2 linked regions of the Syntrophotalea carbinolica DSM 2380 genome follow. The protein of the gene in region 1 binds, or shares a complex with, the protein of each later gene. Links are inferred from orthologs where the notes say so. Each region holds a gene or a part of one and is shown in the gene's direction. Other genes may lie near its edges.

Region 1 (14,651 bases):
ATATGGACGAAATGCGCTCCGGTGCCCGCATCACACCCGGCGAACAGAAGCGAAACCCGATGGACTTCGCACTTTGGAAAGCAGCCAAACCGGGGGAACCTTCCTGGGAAAGCCCCTGGGGACCCGGTCGTCCCGGCTGGCACATCGAATGTTCCGCCATGTCCATGGAGTACCTCGGCGAATCCTTCGATATCCATGGCGGCGGCAAGGACCTGGTGTTCCCCCACCACGAGAACGAAATCGCCCAGAGCGAAGGAGCCACCGGCAAACCCTTCGTCAAATACTGGCTGCACAACGGCTTCGTCAATGTCAACCAGGAGAAGATGAGCAAGTCCCTGGGTAACTTCTTCACCATCCGGGACATACTCCAGACCTACGACCCCGAGGTTTTGCGTTTCTTCATCCTGACGGCGCACTACCGCTCACCCATCGACTTCTCCGATCAGAACCTTCAGGACGCCCGTTTGGGGTTGAGTCGTTTCTATGAAGGGCTCCATGCCGCCAGCGAAGTGCTGGCCGCCTGCCCGCCAGGCGACGTTACCTCGGAAGCCGGTGCAACGCTGGAAAATGTATTCCGCGAAGCCATGGACGATGACTTCAATACCGCCGCTGCCATTGGACACCTGTTTGACGCAGTGCGCACCATCAATCGCCTGATCACGGAAAAAGGCTTCCGCAAAAACCGCGAAAAGGTTGCTCAGGTTCGCGCGCTGTACGATGCGCTGCTGAAACTCGGCGGGGTTCTGGGGCTGTTTGTTTCCGATCCGGCAGCCTGGCTCAAACAGATGAATCTGGCCATGCTGGCGACCACCGGTTATACGGAATCCGACATTGAGGATTTCATCCGGCAGCGCCAGGAAGCCCGCAAGAACAAAGACTTTGCCCGTGCCGACGAAATTCGCGACGAGCTTGCCGCCAAAGGCATTCAGCTCCTCGACGGACCGCAGGGCACCGCCTGGAAGGCGCGTTAAAGTCCGCATCTTTTGCCTAGATAAACAGGGCCACCTCGCAAGGGTGGCCCTTCTTTTATGCCTCCCGGCCAGCCCCGGCCCGACGGCAAAGCACGACGGGTTTCTTTTTTCATCGTAACGGTATAAACTTCTCCATCATGGCTAAATTCAATCTTAAATCGAATTACCAGCCGCGGGGCGATCAGCCACAGGCCATCGAAGAACTGTCGACCGGATTGCAGCGTGGCGACAAACACCAGGTGTTGCTCGGCGTCACCGGTTCGGGCAAGACCTTCACCATGGCAAACGTCGTGGCACAGGTGCAACGCCCCACCCTGGTCCTCGCCCACAACAAAACCCTGGCGGCACAGCTGTACGGCGAGTTCAAGGAGCTGTTTCCGGACAATGCCGTCGAGTACTTCGTCTCCTACTACGACTACTACCAGCCCGAAGCCTACGTACCGACCACCGACACCTTCATCGAAAAAGATTCCTCCATCAATGAAGAGATCGACAAGATGCGCCACAGCGCCACGCGCAGCCTGCTCAGCCGCAACGACGTGCTGATCGTCTCGTCGGTATCCTGCATCTACGGTCTCGGTTCCCCTGAAGCTTATTACGGCATGCTTATCCGCCTGGAAACTGGCATGCAGCTTGACCGCAATGCCTTACTCAAAAACCTGGTGGAGATTCAGTACGATCGCAACGATGTCGACTTTCACCGCGGTACTTTCCGGGTGCGTGGCGACACGGTGGAAATCTTCCCGGCCTACGAAGAAAAACGCGCCCTGCGCATCGAGTTTTTCGGCGACGAAATCGATGCCATTTGCGAAATCGATCCGCTGCGCGGCAAAGTACTCGACCGTTTGGAGCGCACTGCAGTCTTTCCCGCCAGTCATTACGTGGCCACCCGCCCAACCCTCGATCGCGCTATTCGCGAGATCCAGGACGAGTTGCGTGAACGTCTCACCTGGTTCCGGGAAAACAACATGCTGCTGGAGGCGCAACGCATTGAGCAACGGACCATGTTCGACATCGAAATGATCGAAGAGATGGGCTACTGCCAGGGAATAGAGAACTATTCACGGTTCCTGGACGGACGCCAGGCCGGCCAGCCGCCCGCCACCCTGTTCGACTACTTCCCCGACGATGCACTTCTGTTCATCGACGAGTCCCACGTCACCGTCTCGCAGATCGGTGCCATGTACCGAGGCGACCGCTCGCGCAAAGAGACCCTGGTACGCTACGGCTTTCGCATGCCGTCAGCCCTCGATAACCGTCCCTTGACCTTTGAGGAATTCGAAGCCAAGGGCATTCAGACCATCTATGTCTCGGCAACCCCGGCCGACTACGAATTGCGCAAGGCCGATGGCGTGGTGGTCGAGCAGATCATTCGCCCCACCGGGCTGCTCGACCCGCCCATCGATGTAAGACCGGCCAAAGATCAGGTCGACGACCTTATTCACGAAATACGCCTCACCATCAAACAGAACGAAAGAGTCCTGGTCACCACCCTTACCAAGCGCATGGCCGAGGAACTCACCGGCTACCTTGGTGAACTCGGCATAAAGGTGCGGTATCTGCACTCCGATATCGATACCGTGGAACGTATGCAGATCCTGCGCGAGCTGCGCGAGGGGCTGTTCGATGTGCTGGTTGGCATCAACCTGCTGCGCGAGGGGCTCGATATCCCCGAGGTATCGCTGGTCGCCATTCTGGATGCGGATAAAGAGGGCTTTTTACGCTCCGAACGGTCGCTGATCCAGACTTGCGGGCGCGCCGCGCGGAATGTCGCCGGCCGGGTCATCATGTACGCCGACCGGATCACCCGCTCCATGCGCGCCTGCCTCGATGAAACCGAACGACGCCGCACAGCCCAGTTGGCTTACAACGAAGAGCACGGCATCACTCCGCAGACCGTCAAGAAATCACTGCGCTCGATCCTCGAAGATATAGCCGAAAAGGACTATGTGGAACTGCCGCAGGTCGCCGAAGAGCTTGGCGACTATCACACACCTCAGGATGTCAAAAACGAAATCGCCCGGGTTAAGGAGGAAATGCTGGCTGCGGCGGCCAATCTGGAGTTTGAAAAAGCTGCGGAGCTGCGCGACCGCATGCTGGAGTTGGATAAACTGGAGCTGTCCATCCGAAACGTAAAGTAGCCCGACGCAAACAGCCGACCGGGCATCTGTTTAAGGGAGGGTAATGCGACGGCACCTGAACGAACCGGGCTAGAAAGCACAGCTGGTTGCCGCTACGACCTTGTCCAGACAACAACTCACCGTATAACCGACAACGACCACCATGGCGATCAGAATCAAGGCGAAAAACAAAGAAGACCTGGCCATAAAGCTTCCTCAAGAACAATTGGCAATTCCCAAAGCTCGATAGACGGAAACCTCCGCGCAGATGAAACGGTACCACCGCGCGACAAGATTTAATCATATTAATTTGTCGGCACACAAAAAGCAAGGCATTCTAATCTTCCCTCACGCTGAATGGGGACGTAGTTCCATAAAGCATCAGCACCATGAGCCTTGGGCGTTTTCCATGATATAAAAAAGCGGCAGTCTTCATGACCACCGCTTCTCGATCCACCGCTTGAATCCAGGGTTATGTTGCCGATATCTCAGGCCTCGTCACCCCCTGGGCCCTTCTGCACCTTGACTTCCTCCAGTTTCGCACAAACCTCCGCGAACCCGGCTTTGAAAATCACACCATTTTCCATATAAGGCTCACCGTTGATCATCATGAAATACTGGCCATCGCCTTCTTCGCGATAAACGGTATAAGCGTAAGCACCATAGGTATCCGTGTGTATCGGCAGTGCATTCATATGGCTTCCTCCTATACTATAAGTCATATCTGTTCATCTCTATTACAATACCTTTTGCAAAGTGAACTACCAAACTTATTTAAAACATGGAGACAATCTGTTCCATACGGGAGGCATAACTATCATTGTTCTCCGCATAGCTGTCAGGTCCCTCACAAAAGCACTTCACAAAACATAACGGATAGAGGTTTTATTTGGTGTGAAAGCTGGAACGAACTGGCGCAGTACCAGATTATGCCGCAGATTTGTTTTGCGAGGCTAGATTTCTTAAAGGGAAACCCCTTACTCCGAAAAAGCTCCATACACAAAATATTATGCGGGCGATGAGCATTGCTATTGCGATAACAATGATGCCACCAATCCCATCTAATACATAATGCCATCCCAGCATTACCGTAGACATCCAAACCATCAGGAACCATGGAATTGTTACCCACAAAGTCCTACGCCAAATGTGAGCAAGTTGCCAAACGGCTATGCCCATCAACCCAACATGAAGGCTGGGCATCGCCATAGTCCCCGGCATTAATCCATTTTGCGTCACTTGACCATCCATATACAATCTCAAAAGTTGCTGCATTTTGGCACAATGGGTTCCAGCAAGATTGAATAATTCACTATTATAAAATGCTGGCCCAGCTGTAGGGAAAAGTAAATTTGAACATCGAGTAATGTAAAAGGCAATTACAACTGCCATGGCCACTTGCACAAATCGTTGGAGAGGGCAAAATCTGTACACAATAGCCATCGAAATAAAAACAAAAACCCATAGTGAGAAATAGACATGATCCCATAATTCTGGAACATCAACCCAAGAGCCGATAAGTTTAACAAACAAAGGCTTTTCAATTGTCCACAAGATATTGTCATACCATACAACGGTGATAGTACGATAAATTTCGGCAAGATTCGCACAACCAATTATTCCTAAACCCATGAGGCTGGAGACTACAACACCACTCCATGGATTAAGTTTGAAAAGTGTTTCTTTCCAGAGGTCACGAATGTTGACTTGTCCATTTTTCGGATCAATGAAATCAGACAAAGCGAAAAAAGACTCAATGATACCTGTAACAATAAAACAGAGGAAAAACAAAATTGGAAAATATATAACTCGATTAGCCCATCCTTCAAATGATAAATGACTAACTGAATATAGGCTAGCAAAGAGATATGTCGAGATTGATAGTATAGAGGTAATCAGGATGAGTGGAGATATTTGGAATAGAACTGTACGCATATTAGAGACCAAACCCACATTAAAATAGGAAACATAAGCAAGGGGTCAGATTACACACCACCGATACGCCGCACCAGCAAGGTTGGATCAAGGTGATCGTTCAAACAAGGAGATGTTCCAGATAAATTCGGGACTCCATAAAAAAACCGAACCGAATTGCCAAGTACGCACTCGACAACTATGCGTTGCCAGAAAAGTTTATAAAACATCCGACAGATATCAATTGAGATCGGCTTAAAATAACCGCTTTGTATTTCATTATACCTAATTTTTCATCGCCCCGACCGCTGTATGACTATCTATGCTTATCTCCAGAAGAGAATAATTTGCCAGGATTATTTAGGGTGTACGCAACATGAACATAGAAATTATTCAATCCTATACAACGAGACGTCAACGTTCTGGAAACCGAGAATCATACCCGAACCTGCAAATCACCTTTACAACCGCAACTTGTAGCCTCGCCCGATAAGCAAAGCCGCCCAGCAGAACAGAACAAAGGCCATGGCGAAAGTCGCGGAAAAAGACACCATCAGAGGCACGTCGCCCACCCCGAGAATGGTCTGCCGGAAGCCATCGATAAGATACAACATAGGATTGAAACGTGACAGATGTTCCCAGAACGGCGGCAGGATGGAGACGGGATAAAAGACGCCGCCGAGGTAAATCAACGGCACAATAAGGAAATTGTTGAACATCGACAGGGCGTCGAAGGTATTGGCGTGGATGGCGGCAATCAGGCCGAACTGGGCGAACAGAAAGCTGGCCAGGGCGGCCATGGCCAGGGTTGCATACGGATGCACCCAAGGCAGGTCGGCAAAAAAGGTGGAGATAACCAATACGGCGCCGCCGACCAGCAATCCGCGCAGCATGGCGGCAAGGGTATAGGCCAGGATAAACTGCGGTGCACTGATGGGCGTCACCAGCAGATCCACGATATTGCCCAGATAGCGGGAAATGAACAATGACGAGGAGGTATTAGCGAAACTGTTGGTAATAACGCCCATGAGGATCAGGCCCGGGATGACGAACTGCGCATAACTGAAGCCCTCAAGCACCGAGATACGCTCGCCAAGCGTGGCACCGAAAACAAAAAGATACAATGAAGCGGTTACGATAGGCGCCAGCAGCGTCTGGAAGGATACGCGCAAAAAGCGTCGCACCTCTTTTTGCAGGAGAGTCGCGAAAGGCAGCCAGGCCACGAATTTCTCGGGTTGCCGAAAACGTTCCATCATTTGCCACCTGCCTGTCCGTTGTCGGGGCGCGCCCCGGTAAGATGCAGGAACACCTCTTCGAGACCCGGGCGGGTCGTTTCGATATCCCTCACCGCGATGCCAAGGTCGGTGATACGTCGCAATATCGCACCGGCCCCCTGCCCGCCGTCGAGGACCAGATGCAACACCCGGCCGGCTTCTCGCATAGCCGGATGCAGATCGTGCAGCTCTACAGGCACCTGCTGCAGCGGTTGCTCGAGGGTCAGCTGCAAATGGCGGCCTTCGATACGTGCCAGCAGCCGCGCCGTTTCTTCCAGAGCGATAAGCTCCCCATGATTCATGATGGCGATACGACCGCACATCTGTTCCGCTTCCTCCAGATAGTGGGTAGTCAGCAGAACCGTCACGCCCTCCCGGTTGATCTCCCGCACAAAATCCCAGAGATTACGCCGCAACTCGACATCGACGCCGGCGGTCGGTTCGTCAAGGATCAACAGGCGGGGTTTGTGAATCATGGCCTTGGCGACCATGAAGCGGCGCTTGAGACCGCCGGACAATTTGTTCATCGATTTGTGCAGATGGGGACCGAGCCCCAACCGCTCAATCAGCAACTCGCGCCACGCATTGTCCCGCGGCACGCCGTAATAACCGGCATGGATTCTCAACGCGCGATCGATGGTGAAAAAGTTGTCGGTGACGATTTCCTGGTGCATGACCCCCACCAGACGTCGCGTGATACGGCGTTCGGCGCAGTTATCGTGCCCGAATACCTGCACCTGACCGGCATCGATGCGACAGACGCCGCTGATCATGTTGATGGTGGTGCTTTTGCCGGCACCGTTAGGCCCGAGCAGACCGAAGATCTCGCCCGGATGCACGGACAGGGAAAGGTTGCGAACCGCCGGCGTACCGCCGAAGGATTTTTGAAGTTGAGCGATATCGAGTGCAAAATTCATAACGGCACTATACCGCCAATCGAGGTGCGAATCAATGCAAGGGAAAGGATGTCGATTTTGCGAAAAGATCGCCAGGCGGTCGCGTCAATCCGACCTACCGCGAGGAAGACGTCTCTGCAGACAGGATGAACCGTATATTTACTAAACTCCACCGGGCATGAAGACACTCTGCGAAGCCGGCGCCTCCACCACCACATGGTCACGCCCCAGGAGCTTGGCCCGATACATGGCCTGATCCGCCGCTTTGATAAGCTGGGAAGGATCATCCTCGACATGGGGAATCATTGTCGCCACCCCGACACTCACCGTGACGACGGGTTTTACCGGCGAAGCGTGATGCGGGATCTTGCCCCCGGCTACCGCTGCGCGGCACGATTCCCCCAGGCTTTTGGCACCATGATCGGTTTGCGGCAGTATCAAGGCAAACTCCTCGCCGCCATACCGCGCCACCAGGTCGCCGGGACGCGCCACCACGGATTGAAGCATGCGCGCCACCTGGCGCAAACAATCGTCACCGGCCAGGTGCCCGTAATAATCGTTATAGGCCTTGAAATGATCGATATCGACCATGATCAGACTCAGCGGGTGCCGATCGCGCAGGGCCCGTTTCCATTCCTGCGCAAGATGATCGTCGAAAGAGCGGCGATTGGCAATGCCGGTTAAACCATCGGTCAGGGACAAACTGGCGAGTCGTCGATTGGCTTCGTCCAGCTCGTAAGTTCTTTGCGCAACCAGCTTATCAACGGACGCCGCACGCCTGCTCACAAACCACATCACCAGCGGCACCATCAAAGTGAGGAGCAACCCGGCCAGCCCGAGCAACCAGGGGGTTACGCTCCGATAACGACTGAAATAATCGCCGACGGGTTCGGCCTGCAATCGCCAATGGGCTTTTCCGACCACCGGTACATCATGTTCGCAGATGAAAGCCGACGGCAGCGGTACGCCGGTCTGCCGTCGGTAAGCATACAGCTCCCTGTTCGCAGCGGAGTTGCGGGCATCGATAAGGCGCACGGCGAGAAGATCCGGGAAATCCCCCCACCCAGAGCCCTGGAACAGGGTCGTAAAATCAAAGATGCCGACGATAAATCCGAGCAGATTATCACGCCGGGAGGCCTGCGTTTCCGGGCGCCCCGAATAAACCGGCAGCACCCCTAAAAAGGTGGGCTGCAAATCGTTTAAGCCGGCAATTTTGAAATTTCCGGCAACCTGGACCAGACCTTCGTCCCGGACGGCGTTCAACAGACTCAGGCATGCCGGGTCGGCGCCCAGATCCCCTCCCACAACCGGCTTGAAGGATGCCTCCGGCTCCAGAAAATATAGCGGGAAATAGGCCTTGCGAGAACCGGCAACCGTCCGCCAGCCCCCTGCCGAGAACTCATGAAATTGAAAACCTGAAGGGTCCGCATAACGCGCCAGCTCGAACGCCCGTCGCTGCGTTTCGGGGACATAAGGCACCCAGGCCAGGGCGCGGATCCCCGCATGGCGCTGCATAGTCTCGAAAGCCACAGCGGCGAATTCGCTTTCTTCGACCCTCTGGGAAGCGGAAAACAGGTTCTTAAACGCATAAAGCACTTCGAGATTCAAAAGAATTTGGCGATCAAAGATCACGGCTTTGGCTTCGACTTCACGCTGGAACGTGGTCAAAAGCTCCCGCTTTTCCACCATACGAAGGCGCCAGAACAGCAGCAAAGACAGACCGATGCCCAGCGATACCGCCAGAACCGTAATAATTTTGTAGGCCTTGTTCATTCGGCGCTGTTTTCCTCAGAGAAGGCGTCACGGCTGCGTTTCGCACCAACGCGAGCCACCACAATACTGACTTCGTACAAAACCACAAAGGGCCCGGCAATCGCCAACTGGGAAACGATATCGGGCGGCGTCAGAACAGCCCCGACGACAAAAGCCAGCAGCAGCGCCGTACGCCGTCGCCGGGCCAGCCAGAAATGGTCGACAATCCCCATGCGGGTGAGAAAAAAGATAAGGATAGGCAGTTCGAAAACCAGCCCGAAGGCCAGCAACAGTCGGCAGGATAGCGACAAATAGGCTCCCATGGAGAGCATGGCGCTGATATTGCCCACCTCGGTGCCATAACTGACCAAAAAGCGGAAAACCAGGGGAAAAACGTAACCGAACCCGAACCAGGCGCCAGCACCGAAACAGCCGCTGCTGGCCAATACGAACGGCAGCGCCAGACGTTTTTCGCTCGGATAAAGTCCCGGTGCGACAAACGCCCACAGTTGCCAGAAAATCACCGGCAGACTCAGCAACAGACCGGCCATGGCCGACAGTTTGATATAGGTAAAAAACGGCTCGGTCGCATGAATGAACACCAGGGAACTGCCCTCCGGCAGCGCCTGGCGCAAAGGAGCGGAAACGGCCTGAAACAATTGCTGGGAAAACGCGTAACAGATCAGGGCCCCAAGCAGCCAGGCGCCCCCCGCGATCATCAGGCGGCGCCTCAATTCATCCAGGTGATCGATCAGGGACGCATCAACCATGGGAGGAAGGAGGACGCTGTTCGCCTTCATCTTGCCGGGCATCCTCTTTCAGTGCCGCCGGACGACTCTCCTCGGCAACCTGATCGGCACCCCCGGAGGAGACATCTTCGGCGTGATCATCATGAAAATCCCGGGTCGCGCGCTTGAATTCCGCCAACCCCTTACCCAGGGCGCGAGCCAGCTCCGGCAGGCGCCGGGGCCCGAGAATGATCAAGGCCAAAGCCAGGATCAGTAAAAGTTCGGTCGGACCGATATTGAACATGTAGAAACCTCTTTTAATCATCGAAAGTTACCGTTTTTTCGGCATAAGCTGACAATAGCCGCAAACCCTCCCGCTGTCAAGCCGGTCAACACGGTTAACAGTTTGACAAATAAAGGGTTTTACACTATTATGCGCGCTATTATAATACCGTTTACCCCTTTACCGAAAAGGCCTATAAATGAATTCGCAACAACTCAAGGAGGAGATCCGCCGCCTGGCCAAAGAGCGCAACGCGTTGATCATGGCGCATTTTTATCAGCGCGATGAAATCCAGGAGATTGCCGATGTCGCTGGCGACTCCCTGGCCATGGCCATCGAAGCCGCGCAGACGGACTGCAAGGTAATCGTGTTGTGTGGCGTACATTTCATGGCGGAAAGCGCGGCGATACTGGCGCCCGACAAAACGGTCCTGCTACCTCGCACCGATGCCGGCTGCCCCATGGCCGACATGGTCGAAATCGATAAACTGCGGGAAATGAAAGCTCGTCTGCCCGGACGCCCCGTGGTAACCTATGTCAACTCCAGTGCGGCGATCAAAGCCGAAAGCGATATCTGCTGCACCAGCGCCAACGCCGTGGCCGTCGTCAACTCTCTGGACGAAGACGAAGTCATTCTGGTTCCGGATCGCAACCTCGGTCGTTACATCGCCGCCAACACCGATAAAAAGTGTTATTTCTGGGAAGGGTACTGCCCGTTTCACGATCAATTGCCCGAGGAAGACGTGCTGGCCGCCAAACAGGCACACCCGGACGCGCTGTTCCTGGCGCACCCCGAATGCCGGCCCCAGATTCTGGCCATGGCAGACCTGGTCGCTTCGACCAGCGGCATGATCGATTATGTCCGCACCAGCCCGGCTAAAAAATTCATTCTCGGCACCGAACAGGGCATTCTCTACCGACTGCGCAAAGAAAACCCCGACAAGCAGTTCATCATGCCTAATTCCCTGCTGTTCTGCAAAACCATGAAATACATCACTCTCGAAGAGGTTTTGCACTGCCTGCAGACCATGAGCCCCACAGTCACGGTACCCGCGGAGATCGCCGATGGCGCCCGCAAATCCCTGGAGCGCATGCTGGCTGTGCCGCGCGACTGAGGGAATCCACAATATATTAATCTACAGGACGGGGGGGCGCTCGAATGCGCCCCCGCTCTTTTTGATGCATGACACCTTCTGATCCCCATACGGAACTCCATCCGGCCCTGGACGAATTAGCCGCCACCCTGGAGGGCCTGCCTCACACTGAACTACTGGGCATGACCGGCACCAGCTGCGCCTTCGTGCTTGCGCGCCTGCTGGCCGAAAACCCCGCCCCTTTGCTGATACTGGCTGCCAGCCAGGAACAAGCGGTTCGCATAACCGCCGATCTCGGCTTTTATCTGGGTCGCCCCGACCAGGTATTTTACCTGCCCCACTGGGAAATGCGCCCCTACGAAGCCCTGCTGCCCCACCCCGCGATCGAAGCCACTCGCCTGGCAACACTGGCGGCGCTGGCCGACGGGCGCGCCCTGGCGCTGGTCATGACCGTGCGCTCCGTCATGCAGCGGGTCATGCCGCGACGCGTGCTCGCCGGGCTGCGCAGCTGCCTGCGGGAACAGGAGCTTCACCCCCGCGAAGCCCTGCTGCCGCACCTGGCCGAACTCGGCTACCATGCCGTACCGCTGGTGGAAGATCCCGGCACCTTCTCCGTGCGCGGCGATCTGCTGGATCTGTACCCGCCGACCCTGCCGGAACCGGTGCGCATCGAATTTTTCGGCGACCAGATCGAACGCATGCGCCCCTTCGATCCCACCACCCAGCGTTCCCGCGAACACCACATAGCCTCGCTGGAATTGCTGCCGGCAAGGGAAATGATCCTGGCCGGCGAGCACCTGGAAACCTTCGCGCGAACCCTTAAACAACGCGCCGATGCTCTCGGCATAGCGCGACCTCAACGCGAAGCCCTGCTCGAGGAAGCACGCGAAGGACTGCTCGGTCCGGGACACAGCTTCTTCATGCCCCTGTGCTACGACGGACTCGACACTATTTTCGACTACGTCACCGGCGGTCGACTGGTGCGTCTCGACCCTCCGGCCATCGCCCAGGAAATGGATCGGCTCAGCGATGAAATCAGCGAAGGCGAACATCGCATGGCGAACCATGGCGAGCTGTATCTGCCCGGGGATGCTCTCTACCTGAGCGGAAACGAGCTGGCCGACAGCCTCGCCCTTCTGCCGCACATCGACGTCACGACTCTGCGTCTGTATGACCTGGAGGAACAGACGCCGCGGGTGGCACTGCATACCGAAAGCAATGCCGACCTGCGCAGCAATCAGCAACAGGACGGTGGCCTGGCCGCGCAACTGGCCAGCCGCCTGCACGGCTGGCAGAAGCAGAACTGGCGCCTGCTGCTGGTCTGTCATCAGCAGGGCCAGGCCGAACGCCTGCAGGCCCTGCTGGCGGGACGCGGCCTCGACCTGCCGTTGCGCGACGGCATCGATATCGCCAAACTCGAACCGGGCCGCCCCGTCATCACCCTGGGCGAGCTGTCCAGCGGATTCCGCCTGCCGGATGAACACCTGGCCATCATCACCGAGGAAGAGATTTTCGGGCGTCGAGCCCGTCGCCGCAGCGGCGCTGCCGAAGCCAGGGCCAAAGCCCGGCTTTCCTCCCTGGCCGAACTGCGCGAAGGGGATCTGGTGGTGCATGCCGACCACGGCATCGGACGCTACCAGGGCCTGCAGCACCTGCAACTGCAAGGCAACGAAGGCGACTTTCTGAATCTGGAATACGCCGGCAAGGATCGTCTCTACCTGCCGGTGGAGCGCATCGAAAAGATCCAGAAATATGTCGGCGCCGAAGGTGCCATGCCGCGCCTCGACCGCATGGGCGGCGGCGCCTGGGAAAAGGCCAAACTCAAGGCCCGTGCCGCGGTCGAAGAACTGGCCCGCGAGCTGCTGCAGATCTATGCACGCCGCGAAATGCACGAAGGTTTTCATTATTCGCCGCCGGATGCCATGTTCCGCGAATTCGAGGCGGCCTTTCCCTACGAGGAAACCGCCGACCAAATGGCCGCTATCAACGATGTGCTGACGGACATGCAAACTCCGCGGGCCATGGACCGGGTGATCTGCGGCGACGTCGGTTACGGCAAGACCGAAGTGGCCATCCGCGCGGCCTACAAAGCGGCTCTGGACGGCAAACAGGTCGCCGTACTGGTTCCGACCACCATCCTGGCCCGCCAACACGGGCAGACCTTTGCCGAGCGACTGAAGGACACACCGGTCACCGTTGCGTCCCTGTCGCGGCTGAACAGCTCCGCCGAACAGAAACAGATTCTGCAGCAAGCCGCCGACGGCAAGATCGACATCCTTATCGGCACCCACCGACTGCTGCAACGCGACGTACGCTTCAAGGATCTGGGCCTACTGATCGTCGACGAGGAACAGCGCTTCGGAGTCACCCACAAGGAGCGCCTGAAAAAGCTGCGCGCCGAAGTCGACCTGTTGACCCTCACCGCAACGCCCATTCCGCGCACCCTGCACATGAGCCTGCTGGGACTGCGCGACCTGTCGGTCATCGACACGCCGCCGGTGGACCGCCAGGTTATACGCACTTACGTCAGCCGCTTCGACGACGATCTGATCCGCCAGGCCATCCTCAATGAACTGCGCCGGGGCGGACAGGTCTTTTTCGTGCATAACAGGGTACAGAATATCGGCGCCATGGCCGAATTCATTCAGAGTCTGGTTCCCGAAGCAACCGTGGCCGTCGGCCATGGCCAGATGACCGAAAAAGCTCTGGAAGCGGTGATGATGGACTTCGTGGAAGGCAAAACCAACGTGCTGGTGTGCAGCACCATCATCGAAAACGGCCTCGATATCCCCCGCGCCAACACCATTATCGTCAATCGCGCCGACTGTTTCGGGCTGGCCCAGCTATACCAGCTGCGCGGTCGGGTCGGGCGCTCGCACCTGCGTGCCTACGCCTATCTGCTGATCCCCGGCGAGAGCACCCTGACCCACGAAGCACGTGAACGGCTGAGGGTCTTGACCGAGCTGACCGAACTCGGTGCCGGCTTCCGCATTGCCAGCCACGACCTGGAGCTGCGCGGCGCCGGCGACCTGCTCGGTCCCAAGCAGTCGGGACAGATCGCGGCCATCGGTTTCGAGATGTATGCCGAACTGCTGGAAGACACCATTGCGGAACTTAAAGGCCAACAACGGGAAGACCGTATCGACCCCGAGATCCGTCTTGGGCTTTCGGCTTTTCTGCCGGAAAAATACCTGCCCGACCCCAACCAGCGGCTGGTGTTTTACAAACAACTGGCTTCCGCCGAAGACGAAGAAACCCTTTACGACCTGGCCGACGAATTGCGTGACCGTTTCGGGGATCCCCCCGATCCGACCCTGCTGCTGATGGAGGTCATGAAACTGCGGGTACTGATGAAACGACTGCGCATCGCCACCGCCGACTACGATGGCCACAGCCTGACCTTCGGGTTCGCCCAGGACACGCCGGTGCAGCCGGACAAAATCATCGCATTGCTCGACATGGATCCTAAAAAGTACAGCTTTTCTCCTGACTTCCGCCTCGGCATACGTCTCGGCAGACAGCCCGGCGAAGCCGCGTTGGGCGAGGCTAAAAAAGCGTTGCAAGGCCTCATTTAGCTATGTTACGTTTACCCACCTGGCGGCGCCCGGCACCCTTCGGCC
Region 2 (14,740 bases), 3.1 Mb from region 1 along the record:
ATGTCCGCATTGAAAGGAACCAAAACCGAAAAGAATCTGTTGGAAGCTTTTGCCGGCGAGTCCATGGCTCGTAACAAGTACAGCTACTTTGCGTCGGTAGCCAAAAAAGAAGGTTATCAGCAGATCGCTGCTATTTTTCAGGAAACCGCAGACAACGAAAAAGAGCATGCTAAACTGCATTTTAAAGCGTTGCAGGGGATCGGCAGCACCATGGATAATCTGAAGGCCGCCGCTGCCGGCGAAAACGAAGAATGGACCGAGATGTATCCGCGTATGGCCGAGGAGGCTCGAGAGGAAGGGTTCGACGATCTGGCGCGTATGTTTGAAAATATCGCCAGCATCGAAAAAGCTCACCAGGAGCGTTATGAGCGGATTGTCAAGGCTATTGAAGCCGGCACGGTCTTTACCCGCGACAGTGAGCAGTTGTGGAAATGTCGCAATTGCGGTCACTTGCTGACCGCCAAAGCGGCTTCCAATATCTGTCCGGTCTGCGACCATCCTCAGGCCTTCTTTGAAATCGAGGTCAACACCTTCTGATTGTGCTTTCCGGTCCTCCCGGGAATCCGGGAGGACCTTAAGTCGTCTCGTTTGTGACCGCCCCTTTTACCTTTAGGAGGAAATTCATGGAAAAGTATGTCTGTGACATTTGTGGCTATGTTTACGATCCTGCCGTGGGTGACCCTGACAACGGTGTGGCCGCCGGGACCGCTTTCGCGGATATCCCCGAGGACTGGGTCTGCCCTGTGTGCGGTGCTGCCAAGGATATGTTCTCGGTAGAGGGCTGATATGTTGCGAGATGGTTCCGGTTCGTTTATGACGGCCGGAACCGTATTTAACCGGGTTTTGCCGAAGTCGGCGGTAAACCGGGTGCCAAACAACATCCGACACGGACCGCTTTTCGGGGGTCTTTTTTTATACCACCGAAAGTCGCAATGACCGTTTTGAAAGGATTTATCTGGATATGATACCGAAAAAATTAGCCGAAGGCGTTTACGAAGTCGGTGCCATAGATTGGAATGTACGCGATTTTCATGGTTACTCGACCGATCTTGGCTCCACATACAATGCTTATCTGATCGTCGACGAAAAAATCGCCTTGATCGATACGGTCAAAAAGGAATTCACCGGGCAGTTGCTGGAAAAGGTTTCCCAGATCGTCGATCCCGCCAAGATCGATGTGGTGATCAGCAATCACACCGAAATGGACCATTCGGGAGGTTTGCCGGCGGTCATGGAGGTTATCGGCAAGGACAAGCCGATCTACTGCTCTAAGATGGGGCTGAAAAACCTGCGCCGGCATTTCCCTGCCGGGCTGAATCTGCAGGAAGTGGCGGACGGCCAGGAGCTGAGTCTGGGCAAGCGTACCCTGCAGTTTCTCGAAACCCGCATGATTCACTGGCCGGACAGCATGTTCAGCTACCTTAAAGAGGAGCAGATTCTTTTTTCCAGCGACGGTTTCGGTCAGCACTATGCCGGTCCGGAGCGTTTTGACGATGAAGTCGGCGAGGCCATCATGTGGCACGCCAAAAAGTATTTCGCCAATATCCTCTGGCCGTTTGCACCTCTGATTCAGAAGCTTCTGGACAAGGTGATGGGTATGAACCTGCCTATCAAGATGATCTGTCCCGACCATGGCATCATCTGGCGCCAGGATCCGTCCAAAATCATCAATGCCTATGTGGAATGGTGCAAGCAGCAACCCGAGGACAGCGCCCTGGTGATCTACGATACCATGTGGCACAGCACCGAGGCCATGGCCGAGCAAATTGTCGCCGGTTTGTGGGAAGTTGGCGTCAAGGCTCAGCCGATGCATGCCCGCAGCGTGCATCGCAGCGACATCATCACCGCCGCCTTCGATGCCAAGGCTCTGATTGTCGGTTCGCCGACGCTTAATAACGGCATCTTCCCGACACTGGCCGATGTCCTGACCTATCTGAAAGGTCTCAAACCCAAGAACAAGTTGGGGGCGGCTTTCGGTTCCTACGGCTGGAGCGGCGAGGCACCCAAGATGGTGCATCAAATGCTGGCCGACATGTCTTTGGAGATGGTCGAAGAGCCGCTTCGGGTCGAGTTCGTTCCCGAGCGGGAAACGCTGGAGTCCTGTCGTGATTTCGGGCGTCGTGTCGGGCAGGCTATAAAAAAAGATTGATTTTCAAGGCTGTTATTCGGTCAAAGGGCTGCTCTTCGTGAGTGGCCCTTTGTGTTTTATGCTGCAAAAAAAAGCGGTTTTCAGGGAAGAAGGTTGATTTAGCCGTTTCAACATTCTACTATACCCTGTTAATTTGTCTTGCCCCGGACCATTTCGGGGCTCACCCGGTTCCGCAACACAGGTCCCGCCCGGGACGAGGGAATCGGGCGTTGGTGTTTCCTTTTTTGAATTGCACACGACGAGTCGTATCATGCCGCACAGCGTACTTACTTCAGAGGCTATCGATTGGATCAGGGAACGTGTCCCGGCTTTTTTAAGCCGTCTGGGGATCAGCGAGCATACTTTCATGGCGCTGCTTGCACTGGGCGTGGGCGTGATGTCGGGGCTTGGGAACTTCATCTTTCGAAAGACCATCGACCTGATCCATTTGCTGGTGATAGAGCAGGGGGTGCGATTCTTTCACATATCCTTTGAACAGTGGAGTGCCGCGCGGTTCTGGTCGGTGCTGTTTCCGGTTACCGCCGGGGTGTTGATGATCCCTTTCGGGCTTTTCTTTGCCAAGGACCTGCGATTCGGTTTTTCCCATTTTCTCGAGCGGGTCAACCTGCGGGGGGCCAAAATCCCCGGTCGCACCATTGTGACCCGCGGGCTGGCCAGCGCCATCACGCTGGGCGCGGGCGGTTCGGCCGGGCAGGAAGGCCCCATTGCCCAGATCGGCGGTGCTATCGGCAGTCAGGTCGGCCAGCTTTTCAAGGTCAGTGGCGAGCGCCTGAAGCTGCTGGTGGCTTGCGGGGTTGCCGGGGGCATCGCCGCGACTTTCAATGCGCCCATCGCCGGGGTGTTTTTCGCCCACGAAATCGTACTGCTGTCGTCCTTTGAACTGACCAGTTTTACCTCCATCGTCATATCGAGCGGTATCGCAACGGTGGTTTCCCGCGCCCTGCTGGGCAATATGCCGGCTTTGCGGGCTCCGGTCCACATGCTGGCGCATCCCTGGGAGCTGGCTTTTTATCTGGTGCTCGGCATGCTGGTCGGGGTGTTGGCGGTAGGCTTCACTACCGCTCATTACCGTATCGTCGATCGCCTCGCCGCCCTGAAGGTGCACCGCCTGGTCAAACCGATAGTCGGGGGCGCCCTGGTCGGTATCATCGGCATCTTCTTCCCCCAGGTGTTCGGCAACGGCTACGAATTTATCGAAAACGTGTTGCTGGGCGAGGGCGTGCTGTTGTTGTTGGGCTGCCTGGTGCTGGCCAAGGCCCTGGCGACTTCGCTGACTCTCGGTTCCGGGTTGCCGGGCGGCATGTTTGCACCGTCGCTGTTCATCGGCGCCGTGACCGGCGGCGCGTATGGCAAAGCGTTGCAGATACTTTTCCCCGGCACGGTGCCGGCCACCGGTCCCTACGCCCTGGTGGGAATGGGGGCGTTTCTGGCCGCCGCCACCCATGCGCCAATGACGGCTATTTTTCTGTTGTTCGAGATGACCGGCAGCTACGATCTCATCATTCCCATCATGTTGTGCTGCGTGGTCGGTACCGCCATCAGCCGGCACCTCAAAAAAGACAGCCTCGATACCGTCGAGCTGTCCCGGGCCGGCATTAATCTGGAGGCGGGCAAAGAACGTAATATCATGAAGTCCCTGCGGGTCGGCGACGTTATGACCCGCGATCCCGAGTCGATTCCCGAAAACATGACGTTGCGGCAATTCAACCAGTTTATTGCCAGTACCAAACATACCAATTTCCCTCTCATCAATCGCAATGGAGGCTTGACCGGCATTATCTCGGTGCAGGACTTCCTGGGCGTGGTATTCGAAGGCGATCTGTTCGACCTGGTGGTGGTCAAGGAGTTGGCCACTCTCGATGTGGTTACCGTCAGTACCGGGGACAACCTCGACCAGGCCATGCGCAAGATCGGATATCGCAACATCGAACAGTTGCCGGTGGTCGATGAGCGCAACGGGCGCAAGCTGATCGGTATTGTCAGCCGGCGGGATATGGTGTCGGCCTACAACCGGGCCCTCATGGTGCGCTCCATGGAGGACGATGACGATGAGTGATCTGCTGACCTCTCTCAACGACTGCCAGCGGCAGGCCGTACTGCATGAGGACGGGCCGCTGCTTATCCTGGCCGGGGCCGGTTCGGGCAAGACCCGGACCTTGACCCATCGCATCGCCTACCTGATCCAGCAACAGCAGGTCGAACCCTGGCAGGTGCTGGCGGTGACCTTCACCAACAAGGCCGCGGCCGAAATGCGTGAACGTCTGCAGAGCCTGGTGGGCAACATCGATGGGTTGTGGATCAGCACCTTCCATGCGGCCTGTGCGCGCATTTTGCGGCGGGACGGCGAGGTGCTCGGCTACGGCCGTGACTTTACCATCTACGACGACCAGGATCAGCAGCGCCTGATCAAGGATTGCCTGGCCCAGCTGCGTATCACCGAAAAAGACCTCAAGCCGCGAGCCGTGGCCACCGCCATCGATCAGGCCAAAAATCGCGGTCTGCTGCCCGAGGAGTATATCCCCGGGGATCATCGTGGCGAGCAGGTGGCTCGCGTGTATGAGCTTTATCAGAAGCGTTTGCAGCAGGCCAACGCCCTCGATTTCGGCGATCTGCTGCTGCAGACGGTGCGTCTGTTCCGCGAGTATTCGCATATCCGCGACGCTTATCGCCGACGGTTTGCGCATCTGCTGGTCGATGAATTTCAGGACACCAACCAGGTGCAGTACGCCATGGTCAAGGCGTTGGCCGACGACGGGCGCCATCTGTGCGTGGTCGGGGACGACGATCAGTCCATTTATGCCTGGCGCGGTGCCGAAATCGGCAATATCCTCAATTTCGAGCGGGATTTTCCCGGTGCCAGCGTCATCCGACTGGAACAGCACTATCGTTCTTCCGCCACGATTCTTGAAGCGGCCGGCGAGGTGGTGGCCTGCAATATCGGGCGCAAGGGCAAGACCTTGTGGACCGATAACCCGGCCGGCGAGCCTTTGACCCTCGAACCCTTGCCCGACGATCTGGAGGAAGCGCGTTTTGTTGCTGCCGAAATCGCCCGCTTGCGCGATGCCGGACGTCATTTGCGCGATGTGGCGGTATTTTATCGTACCAATGCCCAGTCCCGGGTGCTGGAGGAAACCCTGGTGCGCGAGGGCCTGCCGTACGTCATGGTCGGCGGGGTAAAGTTTTATGCCCGCATGGAGATCAAGGACGTGCTGGCGTATCTCAGAGCGCTGGCCAATCCGGCGGATTCCCTGTCGGCCCGGCGTATCGTCAATGTGCCGTCGCGCGGTATCGGCGCCGTGACCACCGGTCGTATCGCCGAGCACGAAGAAGAGGCCGGCGGGTTTCTGGCGGCTTGTCGTCTGTGTCTGGAACGGGGGGTGCTCAAGGGCGCTGCGGCCAAGAAAGTCGCCGCGTTCAGCGCGTTCATGGAGCGCTTTGCACAACGCATGACAGAGGTGCCGTTCCCTCAGTTGACCGCCGATCTGCTCGAGGAAAGCGGTTATGCGCCGAATCTGCGGGAAGAGGCCCAGTCGGCCATGACCGAGGGCGAACGAAAAGAAGCCAAGGGGCGCCTGGAAAACCTCGAACAGTTACTGGCCGGCATGGAAGAGCACCAGGCGACGGAGAGCTCTCTGCAGGAGTATCTCGAGCAGGTGGCCCTGGTCACCGACCTCGACTCCTACGATACCCGCCTTGATCGGGTGACCCTCATGACCCTGCATGCGGCCAAGGGGCTGGAGTTTCCGGTGGTGTTCATGACCGGCATGGAGGAGGGTATCTTCCCCCATGGTCGCGCGGCCGGAGAGCGCGACGATGTCGAGGAGGAGCGTCGTCTGTGTTACGTCGGGATGACCCGTGCCATGCAGAAGCTCTATCTCACCCACGCCCGCCGTCGCCGGATCTACGGCGATTACCAATACAACGCTCCCAGCCGTTTTCTCGCTGAAATCCCGCCGCATCTGATGGGGGACAAGCCGGCCCCCGCGTTGCAGAAACCGGCCACCCACAACCTGGCCTCGGTGTTCGAGCAAATCGAACCGACCCCCTTCGAGGAGAGCGAGGATTTTTTTGAGGATGTGCAAGTGGTGCCCGAAGCCGAAGAGGGCTTGCGGGTCGGGTTGCATGTGCGTCACGTTAAATTCGGCGTCGGCGTCGTGCGTCGTCTGGAAGGCAACGGTGATCAGCAGAAAGTCATCGTTCAGTTCCCCGGCGTGGGTTTGAAAAAACTGCTGGTCAAATTTGCCGGCCTCGAGCCGGCCTGAATGGTCCGTTAGCTCTGCCTTTCCCCTGTGATGGCCCCTCCCTGAAGCGATTCTGGCATGCCTGCCGTTTGAATTCTGACTATAACAGTGTTTTTTTGTAATGAAAAAATTATGATTATTTGTTATCATGTCAATTCTTTTAATTCATGTGAAAAATCTTACTTGTTAAGTGCGGCCCGGCAGGCGGCCGGTGTGGATATATCAGGGGGACATCAGCGTGAGGGGTACCAGCGGCTCGCTCAGAGCCTTTCTGCAAGGGTTATCATATGTGCGGCGGTGGCGTGTGTCTGTCACCATTTTGACAATAACGCTGTTGTTTTCCAGTCTGATGTTGCTTGTCGTTGCCCCGGCATGGGCACAACCGCCAGTTTTGGACCATCACCAAGCGGTGGAACTGGCGCGTCAGGGAGATTATGCCGAGGCTCTGCCATTGCTGGAACAGCTGCATCGCAGCAACCCTGCCAATCAACCCCTTCTCAATGATTATCTTGCCGTTCTGGCCTGGGCGGGAGAAGATGCCCGCGTAGCGGGCCTGTTCGAGCAGGCGGATCCACAACGGATCCCTTTCTATGTGCTGGAAGCGATCGCCGAATCCCTGCGTCGTCAGAAATCCTTCGATAAGGCCGAAACTCTTTATCGACTCGGCATCGAACGCTTTAGTTCGCAGCCCTCTTTGCGTGTGGGGCTGCTCCTTACCCTGGCCGACGCCGGCAAACATAGTGAAGCCGCCGATCTTGCCAAATCCCTCGAGCAACTCTACCCGGGGCATATCGGGACACAGTACGCCCTAGCTCATGCGGCTGAAGGGCGCGGTGATTATGTGACCGCCTTACAGTGCTACCAGCGCATCCTAACCTGGCAACCACAGTCGCAGTGGGCACAGCGTATGGAGATCCTGACTCTCGCGGCCATCGGCGATCCCTTTCTGGCCGGTGAACTGGCGGAACAGCGGCCGGGTCTTTTAACCGATTCAGAAATTCATCGTCTGCGGGCCAACCGTGCGGCCCTGGTCACCCGCTGGGGCAGTTACGGCAGCGAAGTGCATAAGGAACGGTTTGACGGAACCGATCGTGCTCTGGAAATGTTGGAGGCCAATGAACGGGCGGCCCGTGCCGACCTTCCCCGGAGTGAAGGTTTTGCCCGGCGGGCCCGCATCGATCGTTTGGTGGCTTTGCGTGACCGGGTGGAAATGGCTCGTGTGGTGGAGGAGTACCGTTCTTTACAGGTCGATCCCGACGAACTGCCTCCCCATGCCCAGCAGGCTGTCGCCGACGCTTTTCTGTATCTGGAAGAGCCGGTCCGGTCTGCAGACCTTTATCGGCGGGTATTGGCGGCCCAACCTGATAATTTTGAAGCTACCCAGGGTTTATTTTATGCCTACCTCGAGCAGGAAGATTTCGATGGTGCCCTGGCGTTGGCCGAAAAGACGCTGACGGAGCAGGCCGATGGTCCCAAGAGATTGGAGGCGGAGTTGCTGTCCATTCTGGGGCAGATCTTTGCTGGAGATCTGAAGGAAGGCGAAGCCCGTTTGACCCCGCTGTACCATCAGGCTCCGGCCAATCTCGATATTCTGGGTGAAATGGGCGGTGTATACGGTGCCCGTGGATGGCCGCGGCGCGCGGAACAAGCTTACCGTCTCGGACTGGCCCTCGACCCGGCCTATCTATCGCTGCGCACAGGCTATGCGGAAAACCGCATGGACCTCAACGAATTCGAACAGGCCGGGACCCTCATCGGCGAGTTGGGTGCCGAATATCCCGAGCATAAGGCGGTGCAGCGTCTGCAACGGTTGTGGGAAGCCCATAATATGCGGGAGTTGCAGGTCTCCGTCGCCGCCGGTTGGAGTAGCGGATCGACCTTTGGCAGCCGCGACCTCTCGCTGGCGGCAACCCTGTTCTCCTCGCCGGTCCGCCATCGCTACCGGGGATTTGCAGCTACCTATCTGCAGCATGCTTCTTTTCCCGAGGGGGATAAAACCCTGCAGCGCTTCGGGGCTGGGATTGAATATCGGCATCGGAATGTTCAGGGTACGGCCGAAATGACCTGGAGCCTTTCCGGCGGGCAAAAATTGGGGGCGCGTTTGGCCGCCGTCTGGACACCGGACGATGTGTGGTCGATTCCCGTCGACATGGAACTGTTCAGCCGCGATACCCCTCTGCGCGCCCTTAAGCACGGCATTCATGCCGACTCGGCGAGTATCGGCGTCAATTATCGCCGCGATGATTTGCGGCGCTATTGGCTGCGTGCCGGATTTATGGATTTCAGCGACGGTAATTTCCGTTACAGTCTGCTTGGCGGGGTCGAACAGGGGCTGATCGTTTGGCCTCACTACCGGCTCGACGGTCTCCTCGAGTTTTATACCTCGGCCAACAACGAAGACAATACGTATTATTTCAATCCCAGCCGGGATGCCGATATCACCCTGACCCTCGCCAATGATTGGCTCCTTTACCGCCATTACCGTTTTTCCTTCCGCAACCGTTTGGCCGTCAGTGTGGGCGGTTATTGGCAACAGGATTTTGGCATCGATCCGACGGTGGCTTTGCGTTATGAGCACGTCTGGCAATATTCCCCGCGGTTTTTTCTGCTCTATGGTGTGAGTCTGGCCCGGCACAGTTACGACGGCGACGGAGAAAACCAGCTGGGCTGTCACCTCGAACTGAACTGGAGGTTTTAATCATGCGGATCGCGGGGATCGTACTGCTGCTTTTGATGAGTGTGGCCGCGCCGGCGCTGGGCGACGACTTTATCAGTCTCTGTTTTCATGATGTTCGCCCAGATGTCGGACGCGGCGATGATCTGAGCATGTCAACGGATCGTTTCGTGGCTCTGTTGACATGGTTGCGTCAGCATCACTATCAGCCGATCGGCATCGATGATTTGCTGCGGGCCCGCCAGGGGGAGAAGCCCTTGCCGGAAAAGGCCGTGCTGTTGACTTTCGATGATGGCTACCGCGGCTTTTACAGCCAGGTGTTCCCCCTGCTCAAGGCTTACCGATATCCGGCGGTGTTGGCCGTGGTCGGCAGTTGGTTGGATGCCGCGCCGGGAGAAACCGTCGATTACGGAGGCAAGCTGGTACCGCGGGAGAAATTCCTGTCCTGGCCACAGTTGCGGGAGATGGCTGAATCCGGACTGGTGGAAATCGCCTCACACAGCTACAACGGCCATGGCGGCATTCTGGCCAATCCACAGGGGAACTGGCAGCCGATTTATACCGCAAGGGGCTATGATCCGGAGACGGGGCACTATGAGAACGATGCGACCTATATTGCGCGTATCCGTGCCGATCTGGAGAAGGGTGCGGATCTGATCGAAAGGAAGGTCGGTGTTCGCCCCCGGGTTATGGTCTGGCCATTCGGCAAATACTCGAAGCCTGCCGTCGGAGCCGCAAGTAAGGCGGGGATGTCGGTGGCTCTGGGGCTCGGTGACGGTCCAGGCGATACGGATCATCTGACCGAGGTAAAACGTTTCCTGATCGAGGGCAGTCTGCCACTGTCCAGTCTGGCCTGGAGACTCCGCAACCTTCTGGCCAGAGATTCCAGGCGCGTGGTGCAGGTCGATCTCGATTACATCTACGATCCGAATCCGGAGCAGACCGAACGCAACCTGGGGCTTTTGCTCGATCGTATCAAGGCGATGCAGATCACGACCGTTTACCTGCAGGCTTTTGCCGATCCGGACGGCGACGGGGTCGCGGATGCCCTGTATTTCCCCAACGATTATTTGCCGGTGCGGGCCGATCTGTTTAACCGTGTCGCCTGGCAACTCAAAACCCGTGCAGGGGTCAAGGTCTATGCCTGGTTGCCGGTACTTGGCTTCGAAATCGGGCGACCGGATCTGTTGGTTCTAAGTCAGCAACCGGAAACAGGGAAGATATCTCCGGATCCTCACGCCTATAAACGCCTCAGCCCCTTTGTGCCGGAGGTCAGAGCCCTGGTGCACGGCATTTACGGAGATTTGGCACGCTATGCCGATTTTGACGGGGTGTTGTTTCATGATGATGCGGTCCTGTCGTCCTTTGAAGATGCCCAGCCTGCGGCCATGGCCTGGCGCCGGGAACGGGGCTTAAAGGATGATTTGGCGGGGGTCTGGAGTGAGGAAGAGCGAACGCGCTGGAGCCGCCTCAAAACCGAATATCTGATCGTGTTTACGCAGGAACTGGCCGATGCGGTGCGGGCATACCGTCCCGAGATTGAAACCGCACGCAATCTTTACGCACCGGCGGTGCTGGCTTCCGATGGAAAGCTCCGTTTCAGCCAGGATCCCGGGTTGTTTTTGGAAGCTTATGACTTTACGGCCTTGATGGCCATGCCCTATCTCGAGGGTGCCTCTGACCCGGAATCCTGGTTGCGGAAATTGGTAGCGGCCATCGCGTGTTTTCCAGACGGTTTGAAAAAAACTGTTTTCGAACTGCAAAGCATTGATTGGAACGGGCGAAAACAGCCTGTTCCCACGGAGACCCTGGCGCGGCACATGCGGCTTTTGCAGAGCTTGGGTGCAGTGAACTTTGGTTATTATCCAGATGACTTTCACCGCGACCATCCGGCGGCGACGTCTTTGTACTCGGCATTTTCCGTAAACAGTGATCCGTTTGAGAAGTAGCTATGGAACCGATATTTTTCATCTTACAGGCGTTGCTCGACTTTGTGTTTTATTATCCGTTATTCATGGCTTATCTGTGGATGGTCGGGGGACTCGATTATTATCTGCGTCGCGAGTACCGCAAGGCACGACCTGACGAACTTCCCAGCTTATCATCCTATCCCCTGGTCTCGATTATTGTTCCGTGTCACAACGAAGCAGAACATCTACACGATACCATCGGCTATCTGTTTCATCAGCGATATCCCGATTACGAGGTTATAGCCGTTAACGACGGCAGTACCGATGAGACCGGGCGGATGCTCGACGATATGGCCCGGGAAAATCCGCAACTGCGGGTGGTGCATTTCGAGACCAATCAAGGCAAGGCCATGGGATTACGCATGGCGTCGCTGGTGGCCCGGGGGGAATTTCTGGTTTGTATCGACGGCGACGCACTGCTGGATCCCGATGCGATTTTCTGGATGATGCAGCATTTTCTGGAAGGTCCCCGGGTTGGCGCTGTCACCGGTAATCCCCGCATCCGTACCCGTTCGACGCTGTTGGGCAAAATCCAGGTTGGGGAGTTTTCCGCCATCCTCGGGCTTATCAAACGGGCCCAGCGCGTTTACGGAAGGGTTTTTACCATGTCCGGCGTGGTTTCCGCATTCCGTAAAACGGCACTGCATCATGTCGGTTACTGGAGTGTCGACATGATGACCGAGGATATCGATATCAGCTGGCGTTTACAGCTTAGTCACTGGGATATCCGTTTTGAGCCGAATGCCCTGTGCTGGATTCTGATGCCGGAAACCCTCAAAGGCTTGTGGAACCAGCGGCTGCGCTGGGCGCAGGGTGGTAGCGAGGTATTGTTGCGTTACCTGCGTCATATGTTTAAATGGCGCTCGCGCCGAATGTGGGGGGTCTATTTTGAATATTTTACGAGTATTATCTGGTCGTACGCCATGTTACTTATCGGGTTGATATGGCTTTGGGGGTTGTTCTTTCCCCTGCCTGCCGATATGCGGCTTCCGACCCTTGTTCCGGCATGGTCCGGTGTGGTTTTGAGTCTGACCTGCCTGTTACAGTTCGCGGTGGCGATGTTTCTCGATTCCCGCTATGAACGAGGTCTGGGGCGCTGTTATTACGTGATGATCTGGTACCCGCTGGCATTCTGGCTCATTAATATGTTTACCATCGTCGTAGGGTTGCCAAAAGCATTGCTGAAAAAACGCGGCGAACGTGCAGTCTGGACCGCGACCGACCGCGGAATTTATTAGGGGGAACGATGGGCGACAATTTAATTATTGAAAAGCCCGAAGCCCAGAACCGCGGGCAACGGCTGGCCCAGGGGGTGCTGACGGTAGGTTTCTGGTGTCTTTTTTTGAGTCTGCTACGTCCCCTGCTGACGTTGTTCGCATGGTTGATCGGCATCCGGCTTTTTACCTATGAGATGATCGAAAAAGACGGTGGACGGTTATTGCTCGAGGCGTTACGTAATTACGGATTGGTGGTGTTGGTGCTGGCTGTGATCCTGCGGACCTGGGCCTGGTACAATCACCGTCGCTTCGCGGGCAGGGAAAAGCGGCGTAATACGATGCCCCCGCTTTCTACTGACGAGATCACCGGATACTATGGTGTGGATCCTACGGCTTTGGCCATGTGGCGAAAAGATGGCAGTTTATATGTCCGGCATAATAAGGAAGGCAAGGTTCTGGAGGTTCAGACGGCGCAGCCGCCGCCATGGGGGGATTGCGCATGCAGTGTCAGCTTGTCACGGGCCGTTTCTCCCGAGGGGGACGATGCCAACTCCCCGCCACCCTGCGCTCCCTGAATGGTTCGGGCATGTGTATTTTTTGAGTCGGGTGCCGTTGCTATGGTTTTGCTCTGGTAGAATGGTCGGTAACTAACAGCTTTTTCCATGTTGAGGGCTGTCGCCGGTTTGCCGTCCATAAGTGGGGAGATAATAATGATGAGAATACGGCTTTTATTGCGGATCTTTGTGGCTTTTGCTCTGACAGGGAGTATCTCTGCCGCGTTCGCAGGCACAGAAATAACGGAACTACGCAGTACGCCTGCCGATCAGCAGCAAGTGGCGGTGACCATCTACAACAGTAACCTGGCCCTGGTCAAGGATCTGCGTCGCTTGACTCTGCCGCCCGGAGAAAATCTGCTGGCCTGGCGTGGAGTCGCGGCCGGTATGCAGCCGGAAACGGCTCTTTTGCGGCCGGTTAAGGGCGCTGGTGACTTCCGGGTAGTGGAGCAGAGTTTCGATTTCGACCTGTTGACCCCCGGCAAGTTGCTGGAAAAATATGTCGGCCGCACAGTGCAGGTCGTAAGGGTGCATCCGCAGACCGGTGCCGAAACCGTCGAGTCAGCCCGGGTGCTGGCGGCCAACGGCGGGGTGGTGCTGCGCATGGGGGATCGCATTGAAACCGGCGTTCCCGGACGCCTGGTCTATCCCGACGTGCCGGCCAACCTGCGCGATCGTCCGACCCTGGTGGTGCAGGTGGCGACCGATAAAGGCGGAACGCGCGATCTGGAGCTGAGTTATCTGACCGGTGGTTTATCCTGGCAGGCCGATTACGTGGCCGAACTCGACGATCGGGATGCGCATCTTGACCTGTCCGGCTGGGTAACGCTGAACAACCAGAGTGGCGCCACTTACAATCAGGCACGTTTACAACTGGTGGCCGGCGATGTGCACCGTGTCGGCCGGCAGGGTATGGGCCGGCAGGTTTTTGAGGAGCGGGCCATGAAGGTCATGGCCGCCGCACCCGCCATGGCCGAGGAGAGTCTGCTCGACTATCATCTCTACACCCTCGAGCGTCTCACCACCATCCGTGAAAACCAGGTCAAGCAGGTCGCTTTGCTGAATGCCTCCGGCGTTCCTGTGAGCAAGGAATACCTGCTGCGCGGCGGCGAATATTACTACCGCGGGCGTCACGGTATGCTCGGCAAAAAACTCAAAGTGGCGGTATACCTGGAATTTAACAACAGTACCAAGGCCGGACTGGGAATCCCTCTGCCCAAGGGCGTTTTGCGGGTCTACAAAAAAGATACCGCCGGCAACGCCCAGTTTGTCGGTGAAGATCGCATCGATCACACCCCCAAAAACGAAAAAGTTCGCCTGCGCCTTGGCGACGCTTTCGACGTGACGGCCGATCGCATCCAGACCGATTACAAAAAAATTGCCGGCGGACCATCGGGAACGGTCATCGAGACGGCCTATCGGCTCGAGTTGAAAAATGCCAAACGCCAGCCGGTTACGGTCAAGGTCGAGGAACCGATGCCCGGGGACTGGCGGATCCTGCAACAAAGCCACGCCCACACCAAAAAAGATGCCCACACCGCTACCTGGCAGATCGCCATCCCCGCCGAAGGCAAGACCGTGTTGACCTACCGGGTGCGGGTGCGGTACTGACAGCCCCCAGTCTCATAAGTTAAGGGAACCGAAAACAAAGGGGAGCGCCATGTGCGCTCCCCCTTGTTTTTTGTCTTTCAGTTTCAGATCCACTGCTTTTCCGCATAATCTGCCAGAAGGCCCCATAAGGCCCGCGGTGGCAGATCAAACAGGCTGTATGCCCGGTGCCCCTTGCGCTTCAGGGCACGAGCCGCGGCTACCATGACCTGGGCAGCCATGGCGACCTCGCGGTAACGCGCTTCCAGCAACAGGTGCTGGCGGTCGGCGCCGGCAGCTATGCCGCGCCGCTCCAGCAGCACGCCGTGGCCCTCGTTTTCCAGTTCC

Evidence for each region.
Region 2: the proteins of uvrB (region 1) and PCAR_RS15150 are in contact, whole or in part, in a crystal structure (PDB 7EGT), measured with the Thermus thermophilus proteins. The link is inferred for Syntrophotalea carbinolica DSM 2380 from one-to-one orthologs. Residues at the interface, in WP_096411307.1 of Thermus thermophilus: Glu23, Leu25, Arg26, Asp27, Gly28, Glu29, Arg30, Phe31, Arg55, Glu326, Asp327, Phe328, Glu379, Ser382, Gln383, His398, Gly400, Arg401; in WP_096412145.1 of Thermus thermophilus: His654, Arg656, Phe657, Gln666, Asp668, Glu669, Lys680, Arg681, Leu682, Ser683, Lys685, Tyr686, Ala687.

What each region holds. Positions count from the first base shown.
Region 1 is NC_007498.2:107,272-121,922, reverse strand. Bases 693-3,610 are described here. They hold uvrB (excinuclease ABC subunit UvrB), read left to right. Parts: upstream 693-1,108; coding sequence 1,109-3,112; downstream 3,113-3,610. Other genes in these bases: PCAR_RS01065 (hypothetical protein), read right to left, coding at 3,580-3,610; cysS (cysteine--tRNA ligase), read left to right, coding at 693-971. Outside these bases: more of cysS, read left to right, coding at 1-692; more of PCAR_RS01065, read right to left, coding at 3,611-3,786; PCAR_RS01060 (phosphatase PAP2 family protein), read right to left, coding at 4,019-4,831; PCAR_RS01055 (ABC transporter permease), read right to left, coding at 5,467-6,261; PCAR_RS01050 (ABC transporter ATP-binding protein), read right to left, coding at 6,258-7,196; PCAR_RS01045 (diguanylate cyclase domain-containing protein), read right to left, coding at 7,338-8,948; twin-arginine translocase subunit TatC, read right to left, coding at 8,945-9,727; PCAR_RS19105 (twin-arginine translocase TatA/TatE family subunit), read right to left, coding at 9,690-9,959; quinolinate synthase NadA, read left to right, coding at 10,138-11,052; mfd (transcription-repair coupling factor), read left to right, coding at 11,121-14,606. UniProt on the Escherichia coli protein: The UvrABC repair system catalyzes the recognition and processing of DNA lesions. A damage recognition complex composed of 2 UvrA and 2 UvrB subunits scans DNA for abnormalities.
Region 2 is NC_007498.2:3,250,701-3,265,440, reverse strand. The notes cover bases 3,798-6,804. They hold PCAR_RS15150 (ATP-dependent helicase), read left to right. Parts: upstream 3,798-4,197; coding sequence 4,198-6,411; downstream 6,412-6,804. Other genes in these bases: pgaA (poly-beta-1,6 N-acetyl-D-glucosamine export porin PgaA), read left to right, coding at 6,695-6,804; PCAR_RS15155 (chloride channel protein), read left to right, coding at 3,798-4,205. In the rest of the region: rbr (rubrerythrin), read left to right, coding at 1-537; rd (rubredoxin), read left to right, coding at 624-785; PCAR_RS15160 (FprA family A-type flavoprotein), read left to right, coding at 962-2,149; more of PCAR_RS15155, read left to right, coding at 2,400-3,797; more of pgaA, read left to right, coding at 6,805-9,088; poly-beta-1,6-N-acetyl-D-glucosamine N-deacetylase PgaB, read left to right, coding at 9,091-11,013; pgaC (poly-beta-1,6-N-acetyl-D-glucosamine synthase), read left to right, coding at 11,016-12,272; poly-beta-1,6-N-acetyl-D-glucosamine biosynthesis protein PgaD, read left to right, coding at 12,281-12,826; PCAR_RS15125 (DUF4139 domain-containing protein), read left to right, coding at 12,962-14,416; PCAR_RS15120 (Gfo/Idh/MocA family oxidoreductase), read right to left, coding at 14,500-14,740. UniProt on the Escherichia coli protein: A helicase with DNA-dependent ATPase activity. Unwinds DNA duplexes with 3'-5' polarity. Translocates on single-stranded DNA with 3'-5' polarity. Initiates unwinding more efficiently from a nicked substrate than double-stranded DNA.